Regions from separate parts of the Sinorhizobium sp. NFACC03 genome, predicted to be linked through region 2. Evidence: riboswitches for the same ligand, from Rfam matches in the RefSeq annotation. Region 2 holds a riboswitch; each other region holds the start of a gene.

Region 1 (7,242 bases), on a different contig from region 2:
GGCTTCGGCGAAGGCGCGAGGCCTCAAGAGCCGGCGCATGACTTCGGGCGCCGGCCACGATGCGCAGATGATCGCACGCATCGCGTCGACGGCGATGATCTTCGTGCCGAGCCGCGATGGCATCAGCCACAATCCGCGCGAACACACGGAGGCGGATGATCTGGTTGCCGGGGCGAATGTGCTGCTCGATGTCGTCGAGCGGATTGCTTGCAGCGGCTGGAAAGGCAGTTAGGAACACGCGCGGCGAGAAAGACGATGCTCTGTATCCGTAACTCCGCCACCACACTCCGGCAGGTCGTGATCGGGATAGACATTTCTCGAATGTAAAGCTCTGACGCCGGCTGAGCTGGTTCTCGCGGGTCAGAACCCGTTCCTACACGCACATCCGGAGTCCGGCTTCGAGAAATGGCGTAGGTCCCCCTCCGTTGCGACGAAGTTGACCTGTCTTCAAGGCTCTCATTTCGTGTCAACGGTCTTCTGCCGGGCAGACGATTCAGGCTGGCTCCGTTCGAAGCGCCTTTCCGGCGTCTGGCGGAAAAGGTTAAGGAAATTGCTGCCGCCGTGCCAGACCTTGCCGCTTGGTCCGTAATCCCGTGAGTCGCGCAAGGATGAGTGGGGCTCGCTGTGGCTATCGCTGTCGATGACGGCAGCACCTCCGCCGCCTGCGCCGGTACCGCCGGGAACGCCGCCTACGCCGCTGCCGTCACCGGTGCCCCAATCGCCACCACCCCCATCGCCGCCACCCCCATCGCCACCACCCTCTGTGCCGTTGCTTCCGCCGCTCCCGACGTTTTCGCCACCTTGGTCGCTGCCATCAGTGCCATTTTCACCATTCCCGCCGCCGACATCGTCGTCCGCATGGGCGGCGGAAATCCAGGAAAAACCCGTGGCAAAACTCCCGCTGTCGTCGAGGCGTGGCAGAACTCCAGCGAGTGCCACAAGGCCGCCTATCGACAGGGCCGTCAGTCTCAGCAGGCGTGTCCTCAAGTCATTCTCCTCGTAAACGGCGTTTTTTTCGTCGTCGTGCAAGAGCGCCGCAGAGGACGGCAGCTTGGCGTGAATGACGGGTCCGCCGGCGGCGACTTTTGCGTGAACCTTACATATCGTTCAACCGATAAGGGGGCAAGCTATTCCCCCAGGGCCTAGCATCCGCCTTGCCGTCGGAAGGGACTACGAGGCGTCCCTCCCGACGTGTGCGCTTTAACTCTGAGCTTCGACCTCAGCGACCGGCATATAGAGGTCGCCACCCTCGCGGTATTTCGCGGCCATTGCCTCCAGCCCCTCCTTCTGTGCCTCGGCGCGGATGTCGTGCGAGATCCGCATCGAGCAGAACTTCGGGCCGCACATCGAGCAGAAATGCGCGACCTTGTGCGCCTCCTTCGGCAGCGTCTCGTCGTGGAAGTTGCGGGCCGTCTCCGGGTCGAGGGAGAGGTTGAACTGGTCCTCCCAGCGGAACTCGAAGCGGGCGCGCGAGAGAGCGTCGTCGCGCACCTGGGCGGCCGGGTGACCCTTGGCGAGATCGGCGGCGTGGGCGGCGATCTTGTAGGTGATGACGCCGACCTTGACGTCGTTGCGATCGGGCAGGCCCAGGTGTTCCTTCGGCGTGACGTAGCAGAGCATGGCGGTGCCGAACCAGCCGATCATCGCAGCGCCGATGCCGGAGGTGATGTGATCGTAGCCCGGTGCGATGTCGGTCGTCAGCGGGCCGAGCGTGTAGAACGGCGCCTCGCCGCAGACGGCGAGCTGCTTGTCCATGTTCTCCTTGATCTTGTGCATCGGCACGTGGCCGGGGCCTTCGATCATCACCTGACAATCCTTGGCCCAGGCGATCTTCGTAAGTTCGCCGAGCGTCTCCAGTTCGGCGAATTGCGCGGCGTCGTTGGCGTCGGCGATCGAGCCGGGGCGCAGGCCGTCGCCGAGCGAGAAGGAGACGTCATAGGCGCGGCAGATGTCGCAGATCTCCTCGAAATGCTCGTAGAGGAAGCTTTCCTTGTGGTGATGCAGACACCACTTGGCCATGATCGAGCCGCCGCGGGAGACGATGCCGGTGACGCGATCGACGGTGAGCGGGATGTAGTGCAGGCGTACGCCAGCATGGATGGTGAAATAATCGACGCCCTGTTCGGCCTGCTCGATCAGCGTGTCGCGATAGACCTCCCAGTTGAGGTCCTCGGCAATGCCATTGACCTTTTCCAGAGCCTGGTAGAGCGGCACGGTGCCGATCGGCACCGGTGAATTGCGGATGATCCATTCGCGGATGTTGTGGATGTTGCGGCCGGTCGAAAGGTCCATAACCGTATCGGCGCCCCAGCGCGTCGCCCAGACCATCTTCTCGACCTCCTCGGCCATCGACGAAGTGACAGCGGAGTTGCCGATATTGGCGTTGATTTTCACCAGGAAGTTCCGCCCGATGATCATCGGCTCGGATTCCGGATGGTTGATGTTGGCGGGCAGGATCGCTCTGCCGCTGGCGATTTCCTGGCGCACGAACTCCGGTGTCACATGGTCGGGGATATGGGCGCCGAAGCTTTCGCCGTCGCGAGCTATCGCGCGTGCCGCATCGCGGCCGAGGTTCTCGCGGATCGCCACGAACTCCATCTCCGGCGTGATGATGCCGGCGCGGGCGTAGGCAAGCTGCGTTACCGCCTTGCCGCCAGTCGCCTTGAGCGGCGCGTGCTGGAACGGGAAGGTCGGCGTCAGCCGGTCGCCGCTGGCAAAACCGTTGTCTTCAGGACGGACGATGCGCCCCTCGTAGGTTTCCACGTCGCCGCGCCCGACGATCCAGTTGCGACGGAGTCGCGGCAGCCCCGCCTCGATGCTGATCTCCGCATCGTCGGCGGTATAGGCGCCGGAGGAATCGTAGACGGTAACCGGCGGCTCGCCGGAGGTCGGGTGCAGCGCGATCTCGCGCATCGGCACGCGGATATCCGGGTGGAGGATGCCTGATTTGTGGACCTTGCGGGAGGCGGGAAGCGGGCCTTGGGTGACCGTGAGAGGGGTGGGCTTTGTGGCAATATTCATGACGAGGCTCCAAGTTTGCGATTGGAGACCCAGTTCTGATGCCGGAAGGATGAAAGACGCTCCGCCAGGTGCTGGACGCACGGAATCCTGGCTTCGATATCTGCACCGTCCCTACGCCAGTATGAACTGGATCAGGTTCAACGGGTCACTGCGCCACAGCCGGTAAGCCGGCCATCCAGCAGAATCTCAGCCCCTTGCGGGACCCCCCTGGTGAATGCCCAAGAGATAGCCATCGAACGGCACGGGTCGTCAAGCGCGAATTCGCCCGTCGACAAAGATGCAATTTCTGGGTGTATTTTGGCCGCCGACGAGAGTTAGCTGCCGGATTTTTCCGGAACGCCGCGCTCCGCATAGTCGGCTCGGTTGATGCCGTGGCGCTGGAGCTTGTCGTAGAATGTCTTGCGCGGAATACCGAGCGCCTCGATCGTCGCCTTGACGTCGCCGCGCTGGGCGCGAAGCACTTCCTTCAGGATCTCTGCCTCGTAGCGTTCGAGCCGTTCCGGTAGCGCGAAACCCGGCTGTTCTGCTGGCGCAACCGGCTGTCCCAGCGGGCCTTCGACGCCGAGCGCCACGCGTTCGGCAAAATGTGAGAGTTCGCGCACATTGCCGGGCCAGGCATGGGTCATCAGGTGTTGCTGCACTGCCGGCGAGACGTGAGGCACGTCGCGCCTGAAGCGCTCCGCCGCCCGCGTCAGGAAGTGCGAAAAGAGCAGCGGGATATCATCGCGGCGCTCGCGCAACGGCGGGATCGACAGCGTCACGACATTCAACCGGAAGTAAAGGTCCTCGCGGAAGTCGCCGCGCTGGGCCGGGTCGCTGAGGTCGATCTTGGCGGCGGCGATGACGCGGATATCGACGGGGCGCACCTGGTTGGTGCCGAGTGGCGTGATCTCGCGGGCTTCGAGAACGCGCAGCATCTTGACCTGGGTCGCCGGCGGCATCGCCTCGATCTCGTCGAGGAATAGCGTGCCGCCGCTCGCGTGTTCGATACGGCCCACACGCTTCTTCAGGGCGCCGGTGAAGGCACCCTGTTCGTGGCCGAAGAGTTCGCTTTCGATCACCGTTTCCGGTAGCGCGCCGCAGTTCAGCGCCACGAAATTGCCGTCGCGGCGCCGGCTCCAATTGTGGAGTAGCGTCGCAACGACCTCCTTGCCGCTGCCGGTTTCACCGGCGACAAGCACATCCACATCGGTATCGGCAATGTGTCGGATCGTCTGGCGCAAGCGCTCCATGACCGGCGTCTGGCCGATCAGCGGCAGGCTGCTGCCGGCCGTTTCGGCCGCCCGTTTGAGCGCGCGGTTCTCCATGACGAGCCGTCGCTTTTCGAGCGCGCGGCGCACGCTCTGCACCAGTCGGTCGGCGGCAAAAGGTTTTGGGATGAAGTCGTAGACGCCATCCTGCAGCGCTTGAACTGCCATCGGGATGTCGCCGTGGCCGGTCACCAGAATAACCGGCAGGTCCTTGTCGAAGGTAGCGATGCGGCGAAAGAGTGCCAGGCCGTCGATGCCGGGCATGCGGATATCGCTGACCACGATGCCGTCGAAATTGGCGTCGAGGGTCTCGAGCGCTTCGGCGCCGCTCGCATGCGAGGTGACGGCAAGACCGGCAAGCTCCAGCGTCTGCGTCATCGCCTTGCGCAGATCGTTGTCGTCGTCGATGAGGCAGACGGACGGCTGCATCGCTCAGGCCCTCTTCAGGCGAACCGTGAAGACGGTGCCCTTGTCGCTGGTTTCGACTGATATCTCGCCGCCATAGTCGGCGACGATCTCCTGGGAGATGGCGAGTCCAAGGCCGAGCCCTTCGTCCTTCGAGGTGTTGAAGGGGGTGAACAGGTCCTCGCGGATATGCTGTGGGATGCCGGGGCCGTTGTCGGAAACGACAAGCAAGACCGTGTCGGAGGGACCTTCCTCACAGCGCACGCGGATCTCGGCATCGCTGCGCTCGCCGAGTGCCTCCAAGGCATTTTGCAGGAGATTGATCAGGACCTGTTCAAGACGGATGCGGCTGCCGAACACGCTGAGCCCGTTTTCCGGCAGGTTGATGACGATGGCATCCATGCGGCCGGCAAAGCGGCTGCGCAAGAGCATCAAGGCGCCCTCGATCACCTCGCGCATCGGTGTCGGCTCTGCGACGAAGCGGCCCTTGCGGGCGAAGCTGCGGAGCTCGTCTGTGATCGTGCCGACCCTTTCGGTCAGCTCGGCAATGCTGACGAGGTTCTCGACCGCCGTTTGCTGCTGCCCCCGGTCGAGGAAGGTGCGGGCATTGTCGGCATAGGCGCGGATGGTCGCGACCGGCTGGTTGATCTCGTGGGCGACGCCGGCGGCCACCTGGCCGAGGATCGCCAGCCGGTTTGCCTGGACCAGTTCCTGCTGCACCGCCTGCAGCTTCTCGCCGGTGCGCCGGTGGTCGGCAATCTCCGTTTCGAGATGATCGCGCGCAAGGCTGAGGTCATGGGTGCGCTCCGCCACGCGGCGCTCCAGTTCATCGCGTGCAGCACGCTCCCTTGTCGCAACCAAGGTCAGGGCCTGGCGGCGACGCAGGAGAAAGGCTGCAAGCGCGAGCAGCGGCACGATCACGGCCAGCGCAATCAGCCGGGCCTCGCGGGTTGCCGCCGAGACCGCACCATCCAATGGCGCCAATTGCTCCAGCCGCCAGCTCGTGGTCGGAACCATGGTTTCGACCCGCAGGAATCGTTGCTCGCTGTCGCCCGGCAGTAGCGCCCGCAATTCGCTGGAACCGTCGCTCGTGGGTTCGATGTCGCGGAACGGCAGCGGCAGCAGCGAGGCGTCGCCGAATTGCAGGCTGTCGCGGATCGCGGCCACCCGGTCGCGCGGAATGGTTCTGGTCGTCATGAAGCGCCAGGACGGGAAACTGGTAATGAGTACGATGCCACGCCGGTCGGTGACATAGACAGGCTTGCCGGAAGCGAGCCATTCAGCTTCTACATCGTCGAATTCAAGCTTGGCGACGACGACGCCGATCGGGGCACCGGGGCCTTGGACCCGCCGAGAGATGTAGAGACCCGGCCGCTTGCTGACGGTGCCCATGGCGAAGTGCTCGGCCTTGCCGTCGCGCATCGCCATGCGGAAATATTCGCGGAAGGCGTAGTCGTTGCCGACGAAGCTCGTCGGCTCACGCCAATTGCTGGCGGCGATCGCAACGCCGTCGTTGCCGATCACATAGATGACGGCGGCGTCCGTGTTGGCGGCAAGTGCCTGCAGTTTCTCGTTCAGCCGCTGCAGCGCCTGATCGTTGTGGGTCGAAAGCGCTGCCTTCACTTCGACGTCGTCGGCCAGCACCAGCGGCGTCGAGCGTTGGCGTTCGAGCACGGCGCGCAACAGCGACGCCTTCAGATTGGCATCGATCCGGCTTTGGGCATCGACCGTTTCGAGTGCCCGGTTGCGCCCATATTCGCCGGCAAGCAGGAGGGCGGCGACAAGCAGGGCGATGGCGAAGCCGGCGAACACCAGCCAGGTGCGGCGCATCGACCGGTCGAGATCTGCCAGATTGAGGGGGGCGGATAAGGCATTGAACATGGCGCGATTGTGCATTTTTTCGCTCAGACTTCCAGGTGACCTGTGCGGAAATCCGCTCAACTCTTTGTGCGTGTCGAACCGTATGAACGAAACATCCACGTCGATTCAAGGGCTTGGCTCTCGCCGCAGAGAATTGGCACGCCCGTTGCAAATGACATCCTCATGACAGCCCGAGCTGTCGCGCATCGGAAATTGACCCGGGAGGCCCGGCATGACGCCGGACTGGGTCCAGTGGAGGATATCATGATTATCGACCAATCCGCGGAACCGCGCGGCAAGACACCTTTCTATCGTCATCTCTATGTCCAGGTGCTGGCGGCGATCGCGGCGGGCATCCTGCTCGGCCATTTCTATCCGTCGCTCGGCACCGAGTTGAAGCCGCTCGGCGATGCCTTCATCCGCCTTGTCAAGATGATCATTGCGCCGGTCATCTTCCTGACGGTCGCGACCGGTATTGCCGGCATGACCGATCTCGCCAAGGTCGGCCGCGTCGCCGGCAAGGCGATGATCTACTTCCTGACCTTCTCGACGCTCGCGCTGATCATCGGCCTGATCGTCGCCAATGTCGTGCAGCCGGGCGCCGGCATGCACATCGATCCCGCCTCGCTCGACGTCAAGGCCGTGACGACCTATGCCGAGAAGGCACATGAGCAGACGATCACCGGCTTCCTGATGAACATCATCC
Region 2 (7,242 bases):
AAAGCGATGCCGCCTCGTCGATCGCTCCAAAGGCCCGGTCGAGCTCATCGGCGGTCACGCAATAGGGTGGCATCAGATAGATGACATTGCCGAGCGGGCGGATCAGCAATCGCCGCTCGCGGAAGAAGGCCCTGAGCCGCGGGCCGATCTCGGAGAGATAGCCACCTGCCGGAACCTTGAGATCCAGCGCGGCAATCGTTCCGAGCTGGCGGGTATCGCTGAACCGGGGATCGTCGGCGAAGCGAGCGACATGCCGACGCTGCTGCTCCGTCAACGCGTCGATCCGTTCTCGCACAGGCTCTTTTTTCCAGACGGCGAGATTGGCGAGCGCTGCCGCGCAGGCGATAGGATTGGCCGTATAGGAACTCGAATGGAAGAACGTCTTGCGTCGATCTGTCGAGAGATGCGCCTCGAAGATCTCGGCCGTGCAGAGTGTCGCCGCCAAGGGCAGCGCGCCACCGGTCAGTCCCTTCGAGGTGCAAAGAATATCGGGCGTGATGCCAGCCTGCTCGCAGGCAAACAGCCTGCCCGTCCTTCCCCACCCGGTCATCACCTCGTCGGCGATCAACAGGCTGCCGTGCCGTTCGGCGATCCGTTTCAACTCGGCAAGCACGGAAGGCTCGTAGGTTTTCATACCGCCCGCACCGAGGAGCAGTGGTTCGATTAACAGGGCCGCAACCTCGCCGGTGGCACAGGCCGCCTCGAAGGCATCGAGCGTCGTCTGCTCTTGATCCGGCTCCGGAAACGGTAGCCGATCGACGGCGAAGAGCAACGGCGCGTAAGGCGCATTGAAGACGCCCCTTTCCCCCGCCGACATCGTGCCGATCGTATCGCCATGATAGCCATGTTCGAGCACGCAGATACGGTTTCGCGGCCGGCCGAGATTGTGGAAGAAACCAAGTGCCATCTTCAGCGCGACTTCGACCGCGGTCGAGCCGCTGTCGGAGTAGAACACATGGGCGAGCCCGGGTGGCGCGATCTCGATCAGCCCTCTCGCCAGGTCTTCCGCCGGCGCGTGGGTGTATTCAGCGAAGATGATCTGATCATGAGTCTCCGTGGCCATGCGGATCGCTTCCATGATGGCGGGATGCCGGTGGCCGTGGGTGATGACCCACCAGGACGAAATCGCATCGAGGATCGCCGCCCCGTTTTCGTCGATGAGATAGGCGCCCTCGGTCCGGACGACGCGTCGCATCGCCGGCTCCGATGCATGCTGGGTGAAGGGATACCAGACGGTGGAATTTCTCATGCCGGCACCTCCAGCAAATCGTCGACGTTGAAATTCTCGCGAAACGCCTGCCGCAGCCGTTCCGGCGTCAACGGGTCGAGCCGCTGCAGCCGCCCAAGCCGTCGAACCTCCCCCAGTTCCGCGATGATCGCTTCGCTATCCGCCTGCTCCTCGCCGATGAAGGCGACACCCAGGACCGGGATCGCACGGCGCCGGAGCGCCTCGAGCGACAGCAGCGTGTGATTGATCGTGCCGAGCCCCGTGCGGGCGCAGAGAATGACCGGGATTTGCCAGCGCGCGAACACATCGGCAAATACGCTCCGCTCGGTGAGAGGCACCAGAAGCCCGCCTGCCCCCTCGATGACGAGCGGGCGGTCGACCTTGGGCGGCAAGAGATGTTCAGGCCGGATCGACACACCATCGATCCGCGCCGACAGATGTGGCGAAGCCGGTGTCCTCAGCCGATAGGTCTCAGGCAGGATGCAGTCGGGCGGGATCCGACCGAGCCGCGCTACAGCCTCGCTGTCGGTTTCTTCATCGAGTCCCGACTGCACCGGTTTCCAGTAGCAACCGGAAAGCGCGTCGGTCAGCGCCGCGGAGAATATCGTCTTGCCGATGCCGGTATCCGTGCCGGTAACGACGAAACGGCGCATCATGACCGCTCCTCCGTCGTTGCGACCTTCAAGCCCTGCAGCATGCGCGTGATCATCGGCCGGTCGACATTCAGCGTGATCGCGATCCGAAGCCGCGCCGTCCCTTCGGGAACAGTCGGTGGACGGATCGCCCTGATATCAAAACCCTCGGCGCGCATCCGCGCCGCAATCCGCACGGCGCGACCGTTGTCGCCGATCAGGACGGGCTGGATCTGCGAGCCGCTGCCTTCGACGCCGAGGGTTTCGGCAAGCGCCCGATTGGCGAAGGTCCGGAGATCATCGAACGCTGCCCGGCGCTGCGGCTCATCCACCAGTGTCAAAAGAGCCTCGCGCACGGCGGCAGCGATCAGCGGCGATGGCGCCGTGGAATAGATGAAATTGCGGGCACGGTTGACAAGATAGTCGCAAAGCACGGCGTTTGCGCCAACGAGGGCGCCGGAAACGCCGAGCGCCTTGCCGCAGGTATGGAGCACAACGAGATTCCGTCGGCCTTCCAATTCCGCGGCCAGACCACGGCCGTCGGGTCCGAAAACGCCGGTCGCATGCGCTTCGTCGACCACCAGAAAACCATCATGCCGCGCGGCCAGTGCAGCGAGATCCGCAAGCGGCGCCCGGTCGCCATCCATGGAATAGAGGCTTTCAACGGCAATCCACGGATGTCCCATGCCGCCGCGCTTTCGCCAAGTGCCGATCGCATCGGCGAAGGCGTCGACGTCGTTGTGCTTGACCGCGACCGCGCCGGCCCTGCTTGCGGCGATACCCTCATGGGCACTCGCATGGATCAGGCTATCGTGGACGATGATGTCGTCGCGCTGCGGCAGCGTCGAAAACAAGGCGGCATTGGCCGCATAACCGCTGCCGAAGAACAGCGTTCGCTCCACGCCAAAGAAGGCGGCCGCCTCCGCCTCCAGCGCCTCATGTTCCGCATGGTTGCCGCGCAACAGCCGCGAGCCACCGCACCCGACCGGCAGGCCGCGCTCGATCGCCGCGATGATCGCCGCCTTGAGACGCGGCGAACCGGCAAGCGCCAGATAGTCGTTCGAGGTGAAGTCGACCCCACTGCCGGAGGCGAGTTCGCGGCGGCGCTCCTTGCGTTCAAGGCCGTGAAGCGTCTTCTCGTAGCGGTGGAGCAAGCCCGCGGTCATTCGGCCGCTTCCGGTTCTGCCGTAGGCGCCATCGGCTTCAGCCCGAGGCGGCGGAAGAGTGCCGCATCGTGATCCTCGCCGGGGTTGTCGGCGGTCAGCAGCGTTTCGCCGACGAAGATCGAATTGGCGCCGGCGAAGAAACAGAGTGCCTGCATCTCGTCGCTCATGTCGGTGCGGCCGGCTGAAAGGCGGACGTGAGACGCGGGCATGAGTATGCGGGCGAGTGCGATGGTGCGGACGAAATCGATCGGATCGACGGGCGCCGCATCGGCAAGCTTCGAGCCTGGGATCGGAATCAGCATGTTGATCGGCACGCTTTCGGGGGGCACCGGCAGATTGGCGAGCGTCACCAGCATCGAGATCCGATCGTCAGCCGTCTCGCCCATGCCGAGAATGCCGCCGGCGCAGACCTTGATGCCGGCCTCGCGGACGTTTGCCAACGTTTCCAGCCGGTCGGCAAAGCTGCGGGTGGTGATGATCTCGCCGTAGAAGCGCTCCGACGTATCGACATTGTGGTTGTAGTAATCGAGCCCGGCATCTGCGAGCCGCCCGGATTGTTCCGGCGTCAGCATGCCAAGCGTCATGCAGGTCTCTATGCCGAGCGACCGGACGCCGCGGACCATGGCGACGATCGCCTCCATGTCGCGCTCCTTCGGGCTGCGCCAGGCGGCGCCCATGCAATAGCGCGTCGCGCCGCCATCCCTCGCTTTCCGTGCCTCTGCAAGGACCTGTTCGACTTCCATCAGTTTCGACGCTTTCAGCCCCGTCGGGTAGTGCGCCGACTGGCTGCAATAGCCGCAGTCTTCGGCACAGCCGCCGGTCTTGATCGAGAGCAGGCGGCTCATCTGGATGGCATTGGGGTCGAACTGGGCGCGGTGAACGGACTGCGCACGATACAGAAGGTCGTTGAACGGCAAATTATAGATTTTTTGCGCGTCGGCCAGATTCCAACCGGTTTTGGCGGGTTTGGTGGCTCCGGAGGTCGGCTCGGTCGATCTGTTTGTATCCAGCATGTTCGTTCACTCCCCTGTTTGCGGCTAAGCAAAATAGATAGAATCCATTATTATCTATAATTTTCACGGGCACGCCATCAAGCAACCACCCAGAAGGAGAGCGCACTCTACCACTTCAATCATAGCGTGCTTTTATATGATTCAACGGATGCGGCAGGAAGGGCAAATGCCGCAAATCTCCACCTTGGTGGCGTCAGCTGATGGCAATGAGAGCAGCCGCCAAATGCCCAGATTTGCGGACCTTGCGCCTCGCACCATCCGCAGATCTCCCGACCGATGCCCGCTACCGACACCACCGAGCCGCAAAAACACATGCCTTTTCAATTTTTATAGATAATTTTCAGCCGAAGAACCGCACGCGAGGTACACGCCGGCAGCCCTTGACAAAATCCGCTCCAGCCGCTCAGTTTGAAGCATTCACCAGGGGTGTCCCGACAAGGGGCTGAGATTCTGCTAGGCGACTTCCGCGGCGCAGTGACCCGTTGAACCTGATCCAGTTCATACTGGCGTAGGGACGGTGCAGACATCGCTGCCGCATTCGCGTTCGCGCGAGCAGATCTCGGCAAGGCGTCCTTCCCTCTCTTCCGGTCCGAACTGGGTCTCCAACAATGGAGCCTCGGCAATGCGTATCTTCATCGCGATTCTGCTTCCTTCAGACCGACGTTCGGCTCGCCGTAGCTGGGCGCATTGACCATGCGCGTCCTGATCAAAGGCGCCGGCGTCGTCGGGCTGACCTTGGCACATGAGCTGATCGGCCGTGGCGTCGAGGTGGCCGTTGCCGAGCGGCAGCCGGACTTCGGCGGGGCGGCGTCGTGGTTTGCCGGCGGCATGCTGGCGCCCTGGTGCGAACGCGAGAGCGCCGAGGAAACGGTGCTGACGCGCGGCATCGGCGCCATCGACTGGTGGGACCGTGCGCTTCCGGGCGAAGTGTCACGCAACGGCACCCTCGTCGTCGCTCCGCCGCGAGACGTCGGCGAACTCAAACGCTTCGCTTCGCGCACGTCCGGCTTCGAATGGCTCGACGGAGAAGCGATCGCGAGACTGGAGCCGGCGCTTGCCGGTCGCTTCCGAGAGGCGTTGTTCTTCCCCGGCGAGGCGCATCTCGACCCGCGCCGGGCGCTTGTCTTGCTGCGGCAAAAGCTCGTCGAGAACGGCGTCGCCTTCATCGGCGAGGCGGATAATAGCAGCGACAGCGATCTGATCGCCGACTGTAGCGGCGCTTCGCGGATCGGCCCCATCGCCGGCCTGCGCGGCGTGCGCGGCGAGATGCTCTATCTGCAGACCGGCGAAGTGGAATTGTCGCGGCCAGTCCGCCTCATCCACCCGCGCATCCCGCTCTACATCGTACCGCGCGGCAATGGTCTGTTCATGTGCGGCGCGACCATGATCGAAACCGACGACGGCGGTCCGATTGCCGCCCGTTCGCTGATGGAATTGCTGAACGCTGCCTATGCGCTTCACCCCGCCTTCGGCGAGGCGCGCCTTCTCGAAACCGGCACCGGCGTCCGGCCGGCCTTTGCCGACAATCTGCCGCGCGTCATGCGCGCCGGAAACACCATCACGCTCAACGGGCTCTATCGCCACGGCTTCCTGCTTTCACCGGCCTTAGCCGAGGAAGCGGCGAACCTTGCCCTTGCCCAGAACCTGAAGGGAGACGCCGCATGAAATTGACCGTCAACGGCGAGGATCACGACCTCACAGTCACGACCCTTGCCGAACTCCTGGCCGCACTCGACTTCGAAGGGGATTGGCTTGCCACCGCCGTCAATGGCGAGCTGGTGCACCGGGCCGACCGCTCGGCCCGTTCCCTCAGCGATCGCGACCGGATCGAAATTCTCTCGCCGATGAAAGGAGGCTGAGACATGCTGACGCTTTATGGACAGGAACTGCGTTCCCGCCTGCTTCTGGGCACCGCCCGCTACCCCTCGCCTGCCGCGCTCGAAGACGCGGTTCGTTCGTCGGCGACCGAGATTGTCACGGTTTCGCTGCGCCGCGAAACCGCCGGCGGCCGTCAGGGCGGCGCTTTCTTCGACCTGATCCGGTCGCTCGGCGTGCACGTGCTGCCCAACACCGCCGGCTGCCACTCGGTGTCGGAGGCGGTGCTGACCGCCAAGATGGCGCGCGAGGTCTTCGGCACCAACTGGATCAAGCTCGAAGTCATCGGCCATCAGGATACGCTTCAGCCCGATGTCTTCGGGCTGGTCGAAGCAGCACGCATCCTTTGCGCCGAAGGCTTCGAGGTCTTCCCCTACACGACCGACGACCTCGTGGTCGGCGAGCACCTCGTCGAGGCCGGATGCAAGGTGCTGATGCCCTGGTGCGCGCCGATCGGCAGCGCCATGGGGCCACAGAACATCCCGGCGCTGCGCGCCATGCGGGCCCATTTTCCGGATATGCCGCTGATCGTCGATGCCGGCATCGGCCGGCCCTCACACGCAACGACAGTGATGGAACTCGGCTTCGACGCGGTTCTGCTCAACACCGCCGTCGCCGGGGCAACGAAACCGGCCCTCATGGCCTCCGCCTTCGCCCGGGCAATCGACGCCGGACGCGATGCCTTCGAGGCGGGCATGCTCGAACCGCGCGATTTTGCCGTTCCCTCCACGCCCGTCATCGGAAAGGCGGTGTTCGCGTGAAACTCGACCCCTTCTACCTCATCGTCGATAGTGCCCAATGGATCGGGCGGCTGGTGCCGCTCGGCGTGAAACTGGTGCAGCTTCGCGTCAAGGACCGTCCGGAAGCAGAGCTTCGCGATGAGATCCGCGCGGCCAAGGCGATCTGTGACCGTCATGGGTGCCAGCTCGTCGTCAACGATTACTGGCGCCTCGCAATCGACGAGGGCTGCGATTTCGTCCATCTCGGCCAGGAGGATCTCGCGGATGCGGATCTTGCCGCAATCCGCGCTTCCGGCCTGAAGCTCGGCCTCAGCACCCACGACGAGAGGGAGCTGGAGACGGCGCTTGCCGCCAAGCCCGACTATGTCGCGCTCGGACCGATCTATCCGACGATCCTGAAGCAGATGAAATGGGATCCGCAGGGGCTGCCGCGCCTCTCCGCCTGGCGGGAGCGCGTCACGCCGCTGCCGCTCGTTGCGATCGGCGGCCTCAATATCGACCGGATTGCCGGCGTCTTCGAGCATGGCGCCGACAGCGCCGCGGTCGTCACCGATATCACGCTGAATGCCGATCCAGAGGGGCGGACGC
Region 3 (7,242 bases), on a different contig from region 2:
TGACCCGGGTGGCGACCGCGTCGCTCGAGTGCTGCATCATGCCCCGCAAGGCGCTTCTCGACGATACCGGCCCTTCGCCGGCCTATCTCGGTGCGTCTTTCAATGGGCTGGATCTTGCCTTGAGGCTGAGCCGTAGGGGCTACGAATCCTATTGGCTGCCCGCCTTGCAGATGCTCGGGTCGGATGAGGCGTCTGGTGCCGTTTCGGCAGCCACGGCCAGGTACGTGGAGCGTGTCGATCAGACGCTCTTCCGTGGCCGCTGGATCCAGACCGTCGAGCCAGACACCACGACCCACAATGAGGTTTCGGCATGAGTGAGAAACTCCGCGTGCTGGTCGTCTCGCACGGCCACCCGACCCATTCATTGGGTGGCGCCGAGATCGCCTCCCATGGCTTGCACAAGGCATTGAACGGCCTGCCGGGTATTGAATCGATCTACCTTGCCCGCGTCGGCAATCCCGTGCCGCGCCACGGCGCGTCGGCGCTGATGAGCCTTCGCCTGGCGATGGACGAAGTGCTCTATCATGCCGAGGACTTTGATCATTTCTTCCTGTCCAACGGCGATACCGACGCGATCCGCCGCGACCTCTTGCGCTTTGTGGGAGACATCAAGCCGGACATCGTCCACTTCCACCACATCATCGGCTTCGGGCTGGAAGCGCTTTATGCGGTGCGTGACGCCCTGCCGAAAGCACGCATCGTCGTGACCTTCCACGAGTACCTGCCGATCTGTCACAACCACGGACAAATGGTGAAGCGGCCCTCGGGTCAGCTTTGCAACGGCGCTTCGCCAATCAGCTGCCATACGTGCTTTCCCGAAATCCCGGTTTCGCGTTTCGTACGGCGTGAGCAGTTCGTGCGGGGCATGCTGAACCTTGCCGACGCCTTCATCGCCCCAAGTGCTTTTCTTGCCAATCGCTATGTCGAGTGGGGCATCGCTGCCGAGAAGATCTTCGTGATCGAAAACGGCATCGTCCTGGGTGAAAAGACGCCCGCGCGTGAATTGCCTGCGCCGACGGCACGTCGCAATCGTTTTGCCTATTTCGGGCAGATGACGCCCTTCAAGGGCGTTCACGTGCTGATCGACGCGGTATCGCGTGTGCCCGACGATATCTGGGGCGACGATTCAACGCTGATGATCTTCGGCGCCAACCTCGAGCGTCAGCCGACCGAGTATCAGGACCGGGTCGCGAAACTGTTCGAGGACGCCGGCCGTCGCGTCCGCTTTTACGGCTCCTACCAGAACCAGGACATGCCGAGGCTGATGCGATCGGTCGATTGGGTTGTGATGCCCTCGGTCTGGTGGGAAAACTCACCGATCGTGATCCAGGAGGCGCTTCACCATGGCAGGCCGATCATTTGCTCCGACATCGGCGGCATGGCCGAGAAGGTCCGCGATCGGCTGGACGGCTATCATTTCCGGACCGGCAGCGCACAGGACCTTGCGGATCGACTGATCGACGTTCTGAGCACACCAGGGTCATGGGACAACCTTAGGGCAACGCTCAGGCGCCCGATGAGCCATGTCGACTGCGGCCGCGAACATGTCGCGCTTTATCGGAAACTGCTCAAGGAGGAGCAGCCGGTTCACCCCAGCGCCGCGGTGGCCTGAACCGAAACGAGCGACCGGCACCCGCATCTGCAGGCGACGGACTTCCCGCCTCAGGTCATTCCATTGCCTTTAAACAATCGAATGACCTGCCTTTTTAGACGTGAACTTGGACGGCCGAGCCGGCGCACGGCTCCGCAGCGCCATCAATCGCCGCTAGGGCTCCACCACTGGTGGAAGTGGTGAACCGGTCCCCGGCCCTGCCCGATCTTGAGCGCCGATGCAGCAACAAGCGCCTCATGCAGATAGGTCTTGGCGGCGATGACCGCGTCTTGAAGCGTCTGCCGACGGGCAAGACCGGCGGCGATTGCGGCAGACAATGTGCAGCCGGTGCCATGATCGTTTGTCGTCTCAACCCGCGGGCGCGACAGGCGCAAGGAAGTGTCCCCGTTAAAGAGGATATCAGCCGCTTCATCGGCCTTGGCATGCCCGCCTTTCATCAGCACGGCGCGCGCACCAAGCTTCAGGAGCATCTCCGCCTGCCGGGCCATTTCCGTCTCGTTCTCGGCAATCGCGCGGCCCGTCAACAGAGCCGCTTCGGGCAGGTTGGGCGTCACGATAAGCCCAAGCGGCAGCAATTCCTCTTTGAGCGTCGCGATCGCATCCGGACGTAACAAAATGTCCCCTGAAGTGGCGACCATCACCGGATCGATGACTGCTAAATGCCCGTATCGCTTCAGGCCGGTCGCGATCGCAGCAATGGTCTCCTGGCGGGACACCATTCCGACCTTCGCAGCGCCAACCGCGAGATCCGAAAACACAGCATCGATCTGAGCTGTAACGACAGCCGGAGAGATATCCTCAACGGCCGTAACACATCTGGTGTTTTGCGCGGTGACGGCCGTGATCACACTGGCACCATAGACGCCGAGCGCCGAAAACGTCTTCAGATCCGCCTGGATGCCGGCCCCCCCACCGGAATCCGAACCAGCAATAGTAACGGCGATGGAGGTCATGCCTGGCTCCGCTGAAATGTGGAAGCGGGTCCAAATATGGCAAACGCGCTCTCAAGCCACAGGCTCAAGCACGCGCAAACTGAGGTGGGTCTTCCATGCAACCTCGAAGAATCCGACAGATTGAGCCGATGGGTCGGTCGTCCCGCCCCCCGGAATTCTTCGTCGCCATATTCTAAACTATGTGCAGGCACCAACGATCTCCCAAACCAAAATCATGGAGACCCGGATGAACGGCGGAGACGCGGCGGGTGTGCCAGAGTGGCCCTTGCCGTTCCTACGCCGGTATGATCCGGATCAGGTTCAAGGGTCTGGCTCACCACCATCTCAGCACCGTCAGGTGCGCCCCTCGGCAGGCTTGAATGCTATGGGAGCGTGGCAGGGGCTGTCAATTGCTCGAGTTCAGCGTGCGCGATCGTCGGCTCGATGCGGAAGTCGGTGGCATTCAAGGTGCTCAACAGCGAAAAAGGCCCCTTTTGCCTTGAGAGCGCAAGGAGCCTTCTGTCTGAGCGTTCGACTTCACAGACGTCGAGACTTTACTTTTCTTGTCCGGCAACGCAAGGGCCAATCGAAAGGGCACCCTCCAAGACAACGGAAATTTCGCGTATTGTGCCGGCGTGCCGTGTGCACCTTTAGGAAGAACGGGTATGGCGCCTTCAACGTGCGGCTATCTCAAGCATTCGAGATGGTCTGGTGCTTAAGCTGGGCGAGCACTTCGACCTCCTTGCTCCTCCGGGCTCCTTGCCAAGCTCGCGGTCACCTGCACCTTCTGCCGCTACGTCCTTGGCTTACTGACCCGCCCGCTTGGTGCACTGGTTCTGCTGCTTGATGCAGGCGATCTCGGCCGTCGAGCATTCGGCAACGCCGTTCACGACAGCGCAGTGCGAGCATTGATCGGTGAACTCCAGGCAGTCCGGATTGGCCTTGATGAAGTCCTGCAGGCTGGCATCCTGGGTCTGCTGCGGTGTGGCAGTAGCATCAGCACCGGGCATATCCGCCGCGTGAGTGACTGTCATCCCCGCCATGGCAAGCGCCAGGCAAAGCGCGACGCGATAGGTGGCATGCCTCATCCCCTGCTCCTCCTCAGCGCAAATCCGGACGCGGCGCAACACGGCTCTCCGTTCGGGACTGCACAATTTCAGAGAGTGCCGTTTCAGAGAATGCCGTTTCAGAGAGTGCCGTCACAACGGCCGTCGCGCAAGCGACCGTCCGCCGGCCTCACCCCAGTTCGTTGCGGATCGCCCGCATGAAGACCTTGGCGCCGATGCCGATCAGGCCATCCGGAAAGTCGTAGTCCGGATTGTGCAGCCGCGCATGGTTTTCGCCGGCGCCCAGGAAAAACATCGCTGAAGGCGCCACCTGCCCGAAAAGCCCGAAATCCTCCGACCCCTTCATCGGCAGCACGCCCTCGCCCTGATCATGGCTGATGCCCTCCTCGTCCATGGCGCGTTCGAGCGCAGTCACGGCCACTTCCGCATTGCTGCATTGATGGAACACGTCCTCGTAGACGATGGTAACCTTGAGCCCCGCGACACCTGCCTCCGTGGCGGCCAGCGCCTCCGCACGGGCGACGAGGTCGGCCATCCGCTCGTCGGTCAGTGTCCTGAGCGTCGCCCAGATCTCACCGTAGCCGGGACTGATGCCGAAGGCCGCCTCGCCGAGCCGTGCATGCGTCACCGTCACCATCGTATAGTTTTCGTCGAGCGGCCCGTTATTGCCGAGCGCCGTCAGACCGGAAAGCAGCGCGGCCATCGCAAAGGTCGGGGCAATGCCGTCCTCCGGTGTGGAGGCATGCGCCGTCTTGCCGGAAAGCGAAATACGCATGCCGCGCGAGGCGCAATTGACCGGCCCGGTGCGCAGGGCGGCATGGCCGAAGCCGATTCCGGGGAAATTGTGCAGCGAGAAGACGAGATCCGGCTTGATCTCCGCAAATTTCGGATCGGCGAGGACGGCCGCGGCACCCGCTCCGTTTTCCTCCGCCGGCTGGAACATCAGGATCGCCCGCCCTTTGGTCGGTCGCTGACGCCCGAGCCCCTTGGCAAGCGCGATCAGGATCGTCATGTGTCCGTCATGGCCGCAGAGATGGCCGTTGCCCTTGATCTGAGAGCGATGCGCGATCTCGGAGATCTCCTCGATCGGCAACCCGTCGAGCTCGGCGCGCACCATCACCGTTGGTCCCGGTTCGCGCCCCTCATAGATCGCCGCCACACCGTGTCCGCCGAGGCCGGTGAGAACGGCATCCGGCTTCGTCTCACCGAGCGCCGTCACGATCGTTTCCGCAGTCTCCCGCTCCTCGTCCGAAATCTCCGGCCGCCGATGCAGGTCGCGCCGAAATGCGCTGAGCGCCTCGAGGTCACGGTCGATTAGAAACATCACGCCCTCCATGAACAAAAATCCGCGATCTCGCTATGACATCCTCCGGCACCATGGCTATGGGCATAACGGGCCGCACCCTGGAGGGCCGCGGCAAGCCCACGTTAGACCATCTCGGCTCTCCGATGAAAAGTCCAAAGCGGTAGCCGATGGCAACCATGTGACTGCCGCATCTCTGAAGGACATGGTATCGCGGGCTTGGGTGTTCCTCTCTGCACAACCCAACCGATCCCCACGGCTCGCCGAACCAGCGGCGGCAATGGCTGAATGCCGGTACGACCACTTGCCTCCAATCGCTTCCATCCGGCCGGGGCGAAGACGATGTCCAAGTCTTCCGTGCTAGGCGACCACTGGCATCGCTGAATCGTGCTGGCTTCGTTATTTGAGAGAAAACCCCTGGCTTCTGGTTTGACGTAGCGTCTCCGCTTGCTTCAGTGCAACGGACACCCGCTCATGGGCGGCAACTTGTTGTATCGTCCGCAAGAAACTCCAAGCCGCCCGCAAATCTGCCTTTTGAATTGCGGTCATCCCAGAAGCCACGTTGTCGAAAACCTCTCCGTTGACATCGCTCGCCGCGATACCGAGAAAGGTGCGCTCCCCAAACCGCTCGGTTACGGCCTTAAAACCGATCAAGCTCTGCCCCCACCTGGCTGTCGGCATGCGCGACTTGGAGAGCAGTTTGTGCATCACTCCGGCCAATCGCGTCCTGTGCTTGCTTGAGAGCCTGCTTTGCGTGTGACGAGAGCACCGGAATGTCGATGGCGAGCTTCGTTCGCAGAGTCCGCTCCTCTGCCTGATATTTGCGTTCCGTCTCGCGACGGAGCCGGAGATAGCGCTCGAGGTTCCTTGAAAGTGCGGGTGCGTTAGCAAGCGCGCGTTCGCGATCCTGTTTGTCAGCGCGCCACGCGAGCATTCCGCTCTTCCCGTTGAGCGCACCGAAAGTCTCAGGGTTACCGGCAATTTTAGCTAAAGTAGCATCGGCGACGTCTTTGTCCTTGAGCATGGTGTCGACATCGATCGCCTTGAACGCCGTTTGCGGATCGGCGTATACGATCTGGAAGCGGAAGGATACTTCCTCCCATTGACTTTTCAGACCTGGATCGGCCGCAAGCCTTTCATCAACAGCCCGCTCAAAAGAGTTGGCGAAGCTTTTGATGCCGGTCACCATCGGTCTTTTCTCCTCGGCAACATTAGCCTGACTCATGTCCGTGAACGGGCCGGTGAGCCTGATGCGATGGCCGATGGTCGCCAGCCTCTGAACGACATCGCGGAGCCGCTGCTTCTGTCTGACAGTCCATTCAAGGCGATCGCGAACGAGTGTCCGTGCCACAGCCATCAGATGCAGGCCGCGAACTTCGGCGAAACGAAGGGCCTGCCGGTAGAGCGAGGTGTCTTTGTAGTCGAGTGTCGACTCCTTTGCATTTGAGCGCGACAATATCGAAACCAGTCCGCCAGCTTTTTCGAAGGAACGTTGACCATAGTAGATTGCTAGGCTTTCGCGGTGCCGTGTCATGCCCACGTAGGCGAGATGTCGATCGAGTGACAGCGAAGCCAGCATCTTCACGTCATCGACCGTAGTACCCTGGCTCTTGTGGATTGTGATAGCGTAGCCAAGATCAACGTTAGGGTAGGAGCGGCTGTCGACTGTGACAGGACGGCGGCGCCCACTCTCCCCGACCTCGGCAACGATCCGGTTGAGACTCGCCTCAAGCACGCGACCGATCATGCCGTTCTTGACGCCGAGTGTCCCGTCGTTCTTCAAAAAAACGATCTGGTCGCCAGGAGCGAAGTGGCGCATTCCCTCCTCGGTGGTAAAGGGAGATCCCTCGCCAACAATGCCTCGCTCGACCAGTTTCGCACGGGCCTTCTCGTTCAACATCCGAACGTCACGACGCAAATGCGCGAGGATTAACGTCTCCCTCGTCGGCTCGTAGCCACGGCTCCAATCGGCAATCAGGCGTTCTACAGCGCCGGCTTTCAGTTCCGAACTAATGAGCGCTTTGTGAGCGCCATAGGCACCCAGTGCTTCTCCCACTTGACCGCGCGCGAAGGCGAGCGAGGCGGATCGCATCCAGTCCTCGCGCTGGCGATGGATCGTCTCAAGTTCCGTGTAGCCAATCCGCTCGGTTATGGTGCGGAATGCCGCGCCCGCTTCGATCGGCTGGAGTCGATCTGGGTCGCCGACGAGGACGAGCTTCGCTCCCGTCCTGGTCACCGCCTCGACGAAGAGCGCCATCTGCCGCGACGAGACCATGCCGGCCTCATCCAAAACGAACACCGTCTTATCGTCGAGGGCGTTTCGTCCTT
Region 4 (7,242 bases), on a different contig from region 2:
GGCAACAAGGCCCATCGCCTCCAGCCGGTCGAGATAGGCCGAAAGCGTCATCGGCTCGATGCCCATGCGGGTGGCGATTTCGGCCTGTTTGATACCCTCTTTCAGCACCACCTGGATCAATGTGCGCGCTTCGCCGGGCGTGATGCCCAGATCCATGGCATTGACCTTGCGGTCGAAAGCCCCGCGCAAAAGGCGCGAGACATCCGTGAGCAGCATTCCGATGGTTTCGGATTCAAGTTTGAAGGGCATCAGGATCGTTCACAAATGATATAATAAGCTTTTCTTATCATATCCCCTGACGCCGTTCAACACGCCCCTGGTTGCGGCTAGCCTTCGAGCTCCTCGCGCAGCATTTCGAGCTCCAGCCATTCCTCCTCCATGCGGGCGAGATCCGCACGAAGCTTCTCCAGTTCCTGCGCGAGCTTCGCAAAGGCGTTTGGATCTTTTGTGAAAAGCTTGGGATCAGCCATCTTTTCTTCGCGCTTGGCGGCCTCGGCCTCTGCCTTGGCGATCTCCTTCGGCAGGTTTTCGAGCGCGAATTTCTGCTTGTAGGAAAGCTTGCCCTTGGCGGCCTTCGGCGCATCGGCGGCGGGTGCAGCGGCGTCGGCTTTGGCCTTTTCCGCCTTCTCTGCCTTGCGCTTCTCTTCAATCGCGCCCTTGCGCTGCGCCATCATGTCGGAATAGCCGCCGGCATACTCGATCCAGCGGCCATCCGGCTCCTCCGGGTTTGCCGGCGCGATCGTCGAGGTGACCGTACGATCGAGAAAGTCGCGGTCGTGGCTGACGAGGATGACCGTTCCGGCAAAGCCGGCGACGATCTCCTGCAAGAGGTCCAGCGTCTCGATGTCGAGGTCGTTGGTCGGCTCGTCGAGGATCAGAAGATTGGTCGCCCGCGAAAGGATGCGCGCCAGCATCAGCCGAGCGCGCTCGCCACCCGAGAGCTCGCGGATCGGCGTGCGCGCCTGTTCCGGCTGGAACAGGAAATCCTTCATGTAGCCGGTAACGTGGCGCTGCTCACCGTTGACAAGCAGGTTGTCGCCGCGCCCGTCGGTCAGGTAATGGGCCAGCGTATCGTCCAGGTTGAGGTCTTCGCGCTTCTGGTCGAGCGTCGCCATTTCGAGGTTGGTGCCGAGCTTGACGGTGCCTGTGTCCGGCTCGATCTGCCCGGTCAGCATCTTGAGGAGCGTCGTCTTGCCCGCACCGTTCGGGCCGACGAGACCGATGCGGTCGCCGCGATGCACTCGGATCGAGAAGGGCGCGACGATGGTGCGGTCACCATAGGCCTTGCTGATCTTCTCCGCCTCGATCACCAGCTTGCCGGATTCCTTGGCATCGGCTGCCGTCGCCTGCACGGTCCCCTGCGGCCCCTTGTGGCCACGATAGACCGCCCGCATGCTCTGCAGCTCGCCGAGACGGCGCATGTTGCGCTTGCGCCGGGCCGTCACGCCATAACGCAGCCAATGCTCCTCGCGCTCGATCGCCTTGCCGAGCTTGTGCTGCTCCAGTTCCTCAGCCTCCAGCACCTCGTCGCGCCAGGCCTCGAAATGGGCAAAGCCGCGATCGAGCCGGCGCGACTGGCCACGATCGAGCCAGACGGTCGCCGTCGAGACCTTCTCCAGGAAGCGCCGGTCGTGCGAGATCAGCACCAGCGCCGAACGGCTGCGGGTAAGCTCATCTTCCAGCCATTCGATCGTCGGCAGGTCGAGATGGTTGGTCGGTTCGTCAAGCAGCAGGATGTCAGGTTCCGGCGCCATGACGCGCGCCAATGCCGCACGGCGCGCCTCACCGCCCGAAAGGCGCGTCGGGTCTTCTTCGCCGGTCAGGCCCAGATGCTGCAGCAGGTAGGCGACGCGATAGGGATCGTCGCTCGGGCCGAGACCGGCTTCGGCATAGGCCTGCACCGTGTCGTAGCCGTCGAAATCCGGCGCCTGGTGCAGATAGCGGATGGTCGCTGAGGGATGGCGGAACACCTCGCCCGACTGTGCCTCTGAAAGGCCCGCGGCGATCTTCATCAAGGTCGACTTGCCCGAGCCATTGCGCCCGACAAGGCAGATGCGATCGCCCGGTTCCACTTGCAGATTGGCACCGGCAAGCAGCGGCGCGCCGCCGAAGGTCAAGAAGATATCGTCGAGTTTCAGAATTGGGGGCGCCAAGGCTCAGGCTCCGGAAAGATCATAGGGGCGGGCAAGCACGATGGCGCGTCCGCTCTTGAGGCTGAAGCGAAGGGGACCCTCCGCAACGTTGGAAACGGTTCGGGACGATCCGAACGGCAGGGTGAAATCGTCAAGCGGATAGCGCGCATTGACGATCGAAAGGCCGGTCAGCTCGGTCAATCCCAGCACGGAAAAGAGACAACCTTTCGGCAGGTCGAGATCGAGCGTGCCTGCCAGCAGCGGGTAGGCTTCTTCCTCGCCCGAGGTCATCAGCACCGAAAGCCCGCGCTCGGCAAGCGCTGCGGCCTGCAGCAGGTGCAGGAAGGCATGGTCGCTGCGGCTGCCGCCAAGCGCGCCGGCAAAGATCAGCCGATCAGCGCCGCGGGACAACGCAGCCTCGACCGCGATCTCGCCATCCGTCGCAGCCTTTGCCGCCGGGTAGGGCTCGCGTGGAACGGAGGCGAACTCGGACAGCAGGGCGTCTTCGGTCGAATCGAAATCGCCGACCCAGACATCCGGCACGACGCCGAGCAAGCGGGCATGGCGCATGCCGCCGTCAGCGGCAACGAAGCGGCTGCCGCTGAGCTGCTCTGTCAGCCGGCTGGTCACCGAGAGGGCGCCGCCAAGCAATATGGTGAAGGTCGATCGAGCCATGGCAATGCCCATAGCGCAAAGGATCGCGGAAGGAAAACGAAGAAAACCGCAAACCGCTGCGATCGCAGCAATTTGCCGAAGCCGTCAGTGTCCTTCCGGCACCGGTTCCGGGAATAGCATGCCGGCATAGATCCCGGGTGTTGAATCGGGAATTTCGATCGCGCCGGCCACGCGCTCGTAGAACTTCGCCGGGCCGACGCCACCGATGACCGCATAGCCGTAGCCCGCCTCGCGCATCGCCGTCAGGCTTGCAAGCAGCAGCGCCTCGCCGATGCCCTGCCCACGCATACCTTCATCGACGCCGGTTGGGCCGAAGAAGCCGAGCGCTGTCACGTCGTGGCAGGCAAAGCCGACGATCTTTTCGTCGTGCACCGCGACGTGCATGCGTGTCGGGGTCGAGGAGAAGGCAGCTTCCGCTTCGCCTGCCCAGCCGGCGCCAAACGTCTTTTCGATCCAGGAGACCACCAGACGGCGTTCCGGCGCCATGGCGCGACGGATGCTGATGCCTGAACCAAGCCGCGACTGGGGCTCTGCCGGAAGGGCATAAAGTCGAACTAGCATATCTGGCATGGGATTTCCTCCTTGCGGCCAAGCGTGATGGTGTCATAGCGCAGTTGCCGGTTGGCGAAAACGCCCGACAGAAAATGGGCTCGCCCCATGCGTCGCCCATTCCAAACACCGCTTGCCATGGAGCCGCCGCAGCGGTAAATCTCTTGCCGCTCTAACGGGGTGCCTCCCGACCGCATGGCGGCCGGAGGCTGAGAGGCGTCAAAACGCCAACCCGCGGAACCTGATCCGGCTCATACCGGCGGAGGGATTAGACGCGATCGCACCGATACGCCCTTTTCCCGTGCAACAACGAACTTTGGGAGAGGTGCTTCGCATGTCCAATTCATCACAGCTCAAAATACTTAGCCGGCTAGCGCTGGCCGCAAGCGCAAGCCTTGTTTTCACCGGTTATGCCGCCGCTGCCGACAAGACGCTGACCGTCTACACCTATGAAAGCTTCATCACCGAATGGGGGCCGGGCGCCAAGGTGGCGGAAGCCTTCGAAAAGACCTGCGAATGCAAGGTCAACTATGTCGGTGTTGCCGATGGCGTCGAACTCTTGACGCGCCTAAAGCTCGAGGGTGCTGCCTCGAAGGCCGACATCGTGCTCGGTCTCGACACCAACCTCGTGGCGGAAGCAAAGGCAACGGGCTTCTTCGCACCGCATGGCATCGAAGCGAAGGACCTGAAGGTGCCCGGCAACTTCTCCGACGACACCTTCCTGCCCTATGACTACGGCCATTTCGCCGTCGTCTACGACACCGAGACGCTGAAGACACCGCCGAAGAGCCTCAAGGAACTGGTCGAAGGCGACGCGTCGCAGAAGATCGTCATCGAGGACCCGCGCACCTCGACGCCGGGCCTCGGATTGCTGCTTTGGGTCAAGGCGGTCTATGGCGACGAGGCGGGTGCTGCCTGGGCGAAGCTCAAGGACCGTGTTCTGACCGTCACCCCCGGCTGGTCGGAAGCCTATGGCCTCTTCACCAAGGGCGAAGCGCCGATGGTGCTCTCCTACACCACCTCGCCCGCCTACCACATGGTCGCTGAGAACACCGAGCGCTACCAGGCGGCCACCTTCTCGGAAGGTCACTACATCCAGATCGAAGTCGCCGGCATGACCAAGAGTGCCAAGGAGCCGGAACTGGCAAAGCAGTTCCTCGCGTTCATGACCGGTCCGGAATTCCAGTCGATCATTCCGACAACCAACTGGATGATGCCGGTCGCAGCAACCAAGGAGCCGCTGCCGGACGCCTTCAACAAGCTGGTCAACCCGGAGAAGACCTTCCTGCTGCCATCGGAAGAGGTCGCGAAGAACCGCAAGGCCTGGATCGACGAGTGGCTTGCTGCCATGAGCAAGAACTGAGGCCGGATTGTTCGCACTTCGCGAAAACCGCATGACTGTTGTCGCCGGGGCGATTTGCCTCGGCGCCTTCCTGCTCTTCGTCGGCCTGGCGATCGCCGCCTTGCTCGCCCAAACCGGCGGCACGGACGAAGGCACTCTGTTCGACGCCTATATCTGGCGCGTCACCCGCTTCACGCTGCTGCAGGCAAGCCTTTCCACTCTGCTGTCCGTGCTCTTCGCGATACCGGTGGCGCGGGCGCTGGCGCGGCGGCCGCGTTTCTTCGGCCGGATCTGGCTGTTGCGGCTGATGGCGCTGCCGCTCGGCCTGCCCGTTCTCGTCGGCGCACTCGGGCTGATCGAGATCTGGGGACGCCAGGGCTTCCTCAATTCCGGCCTGCGCTGGCTCGGCCTCGAGCAACCGATCAGCATCTATGGCCTGTTCGGCATCCTGCTTGCCCATGTCTTCTTCAACATGCCGCTTGCGGCGCGCCTGTTCCTGGCCGGCCTCGAGCGCATTCCCGCCGAATACTGGCGCAGCGCTGCCAATCTCGGCATGCCCTCCCGAGCGCTCTTCCGCTTCATCGAATGGCCCGTCCTGCGCGGCCTGTTGCCGGGCGCGGCCGGCCTCGTCTTCATGCTCTGCGCCACCAGCTTCACGCTCGTGCTGACGCTTGGCGGCGGGCCCGCTGCCAGCACCATCGAGGTCGCGATCTATCAGGCGCTGCGCTTCGATTTCGATCCGCCACGCGCCATCGCGCTGTCCGGCCTGCAGATCGCCATGACCGGCGTCCTGCTTCTCATCCTCAGACGTCTGGCAACGGATCCGGAAGAGGGCATGACCGGCGGCCGAACCGTTCGACGCTTCGATGGCACAACGACAGCGGCGCTGTTCAACGATGGCGCCTGGATCATCCTGGCATTGCTCTTCCTCATCGTCCCGTTGATTGCGGTGGTCGTCTCCGGCCTGCAGGCCGATCTTCTGAAGCTCGCGCGCGATCCGAGCGTGCACCGGGCACTGATGACGAGTGCGGCGATCGCGCTCGCCTCGGCACTCGCCTCCGTCGCCATGGCGGCCGTGATGATCCGCGCCGCGGCGACGGTCACCGCGCCACGCCATGCGGGCGCGCCGGCACACGGCCTTGCCGGTGCGATCGGCGCCAGTACCTCGCTGATCCTGCTGGTGCCGCCTGTCGTGCTCGGCGCCGGCTGGTTTCTGCTCCTTCGCCCCTTCGGCGATGTCGCGCGCTTTGCGCCTGCCATCGTCGTGGCAATCAACGCCCTGATGGCGCTTCCTTTCGTCCACCGCATCCTGGCGCCGGCCATGGCGACGCACGCGGCGCGTTCCGAGCGGCTGACAGCGAGCCTCGGCATCCGCGGTTTTCATCGCCTGCGATGGATCGACCTTCCGGCGCTCCGAAGGCCACTGCTGATGGCGCTCTCCTTCGCCATGGCGCTATCGCTCGGCGATCTCGGCGCCGTCGCCCTGTTCGGCTCGCAGGACATGGTGACGCTTCCCTGGCTGCTCTATAGCCGCATGGGCAGCTACCGCACCGCCGATGCGGCCGGCCTCGCCCTCTTCCTCGGGCTTCTCTGCCTGATCTTCACCATCCTCGGCACAGCGGAAGACGTCCGCCGGCGGGAAGGACGCAAAGCATGACCGAGCCCAACGCTGCCATAGAACTGCGCAATGTCGAGATTCGTTTCGAAACGACCACGCTGCACTTCGATTGCACTATCGCTGCCGGCGGCATCGTCGCCGTTGCCGGCGCCTCCGGTTCCGGCAAGTCGACGCTCTTTCACCTCATCGCAGGCTTTGAAGATGCCGACCACGGCGAGATCCGTGTCCTCGGCCAGAACGCTGCCAACCAGGCACCTTCGGAGCGTCCGGTCTCGATGATCTTCCAGGACAACAATCTCTTCGCCCATCTCGATGTCGCGACCAATGTCGGCCTCGGTATCGACCCGGCACTTCGCCTGACGGACGAAGATCGGAAGAGGATCGAGGACGCGCTTCGCCGCGTTGGGCTTGAAGGCTTCGGACGAAGGCTGCCGCCTACGCTTTCCGGCGGCGAACGCCAGCGGGTCGCGCTTGCCCGCGCACTTGTGCGGCACCGCCCCCTCCTGTTGCTGGATGAACCATTTGCTGCCCTCGACCCCGGGATGCGCACCGGCATGCGCACGCTTCTTGGCGAACTGCACGCGGAAGAAGGCAACACCATTCTGATGATCACGCACCATCCCGAAGACGTGAAGGCGTTGGCCGATAGCGTGCTTTTTCTCGACCAGGGGCGTATCATTGCACACGATATGCTCGACCGCTTCCTGGAGCGGCGCGACAATGCGGCAATCGACCGCTTTCTTGGCAACGCGTGACGGTGGGGCCGGTTTCTCCTCGCCCTCAGCCGATCGCCACAATTTGACCGCGGCGCCGTGCGACGCGCGAAATATCCGGCCGGGAGCGCGAATATTCGCGCATCCGTTGCCGTGATACCACGGGGCAACTATTTCTACCGAGACAAACTAGGCAGGTGGCGCTGAAATCAG

What was found. A riboswitch is a leader RNA that binds a small molecule or an ion and turns the genes downstream of it on or off. The one in region 2 is predicted to bind thiamine pyrophosphate.
Region 1: linked by a shared signal. The riboswitch ahead of thiC (phosphomethylpyrimidine synthase ThiC) and the one ahead of thiO (glycine oxidase ThiO) in region 2 are both predicted to bind thiamine pyrophosphate.
Region 3: linked by a shared signal. The riboswitch ahead of thiD (bifunctional hydroxymethylpyrimidine kinase/phosphomethylpyrimidine kinase) and the one ahead of thiO (glycine oxidase ThiO) in region 2 are both predicted to bind thiamine pyrophosphate.
Region 4: linked by a shared signal. The riboswitch ahead of thiB (thiamine ABC transporter substrate binding subunit) and the one ahead of thiO (glycine oxidase ThiO) in region 2 are both predicted to bind thiamine pyrophosphate.

What each region holds. Positions count from the first base shown of each region.
Region 1 is NZ_FMXF01000035.1:13,764-21,005, forward strand. It holds gene BLU35_RS29345 (Zn-dependent hydrolase) at 1-232, shown strand, start outside; gene BLU35_RS29350 (hypothetical protein) at 625-1,146, shown strand; gene thiC (phosphomethylpyrimidine synthase ThiC) at 1,201-3,021, opposite strand; TPP riboswitch at 3,112-3,240, opposite strand; gene BLU35_RS29360 (sigma-54-dependent transcriptional regulator) at 3,336-4,700, opposite strand; gene BLU35_RS29365 (sensor histidine kinase) at 4,704-6,572, opposite strand; gene BLU35_RS29370 (dicarboxylate/amino acid:cation symporter) at 6,801-7,242, shown strand, end outside.
Region 2 is NZ_FMXF01000028.1:32,682-39,923, reverse strand. It holds gene BLU35_RS27055 (adenosylmethionine--8-amino-7-oxononanoate transaminase) at 1-1,249, opposite strand, end outside; gene bioD (dethiobiotin synthase) at 1,246-1,884, opposite strand; gene BLU35_RS27045 (8-amino-7-oxononanoate synthase) at 1,881-3,026, opposite strand; gene bioB (biotin synthase BioB) at 3,023-4,039, opposite strand; TPP riboswitch at 4,452-4,572, shown strand; gene thiO (glycine oxidase ThiO) at 4,733-5,704, shown strand; gene thiS (sulfur carrier protein ThiS) at 5,701-5,898, shown strand; gene BLU35_RS27025 (thiazole synthase) at 5,902-6,675, shown strand; gene BLU35_RS27020 (thiamine phosphate synthase) at 6,672-7,242, shown strand, end outside.
Region 3 is NZ_FMXF01000007.1:7,265-14,506, reverse strand. It holds gene BLU35_RS12240 (hypothetical protein) at 1-314, shown strand, start outside; gene BLU35_RS12235 (glycosyltransferase family 4 protein) at 311-1,612, shown strand; gene thiD (bifunctional hydroxymethylpyrimidine kinase/phosphomethylpyrimidine kinase) at 1,756-2,565, opposite strand; TPP riboswitch at 2,820-2,922, opposite strand; gene BLU35_RS12225 (hypothetical protein) at 3,351-3,632, opposite strand; gene BLU35_RS12220 (amidohydrolase) at 3,781-4,935, opposite strand; partial or broken gene BLU35_RS12215 (BID domain-containing protein) at 5,314-7,242, opposite strand, start outside.
Region 4 is NZ_FMXF01000006.1:2,267-9,508, reverse strand. It holds gene BLU35_RS10980 (MarR family winged helix-turn-helix transcriptional regulator) at 1-249, opposite strand, end outside; gene BLU35_RS10975 (ABC-F family ATP-binding cassette domain-containing protein) at 327-2,153, opposite strand; gene BLU35_RS10970 (thiamine diphosphokinase) at 2,157-2,807, opposite strand; gene BLU35_RS10965 (GNAT family N-acetyltransferase) at 2,892-3,377, opposite strand; TPP riboswitch at 3,523-3,641, shown strand; gene thiB (thiamine ABC transporter substrate binding subunit) at 3,691-4,719, shown strand; gene thiP (thiamine/thiamine pyrophosphate ABC transporter permease ThiP) at 4,751-6,355, shown strand; gene thiQ (thiamine ABC transporter ATP-binding protein) at 6,352-7,071, shown strand.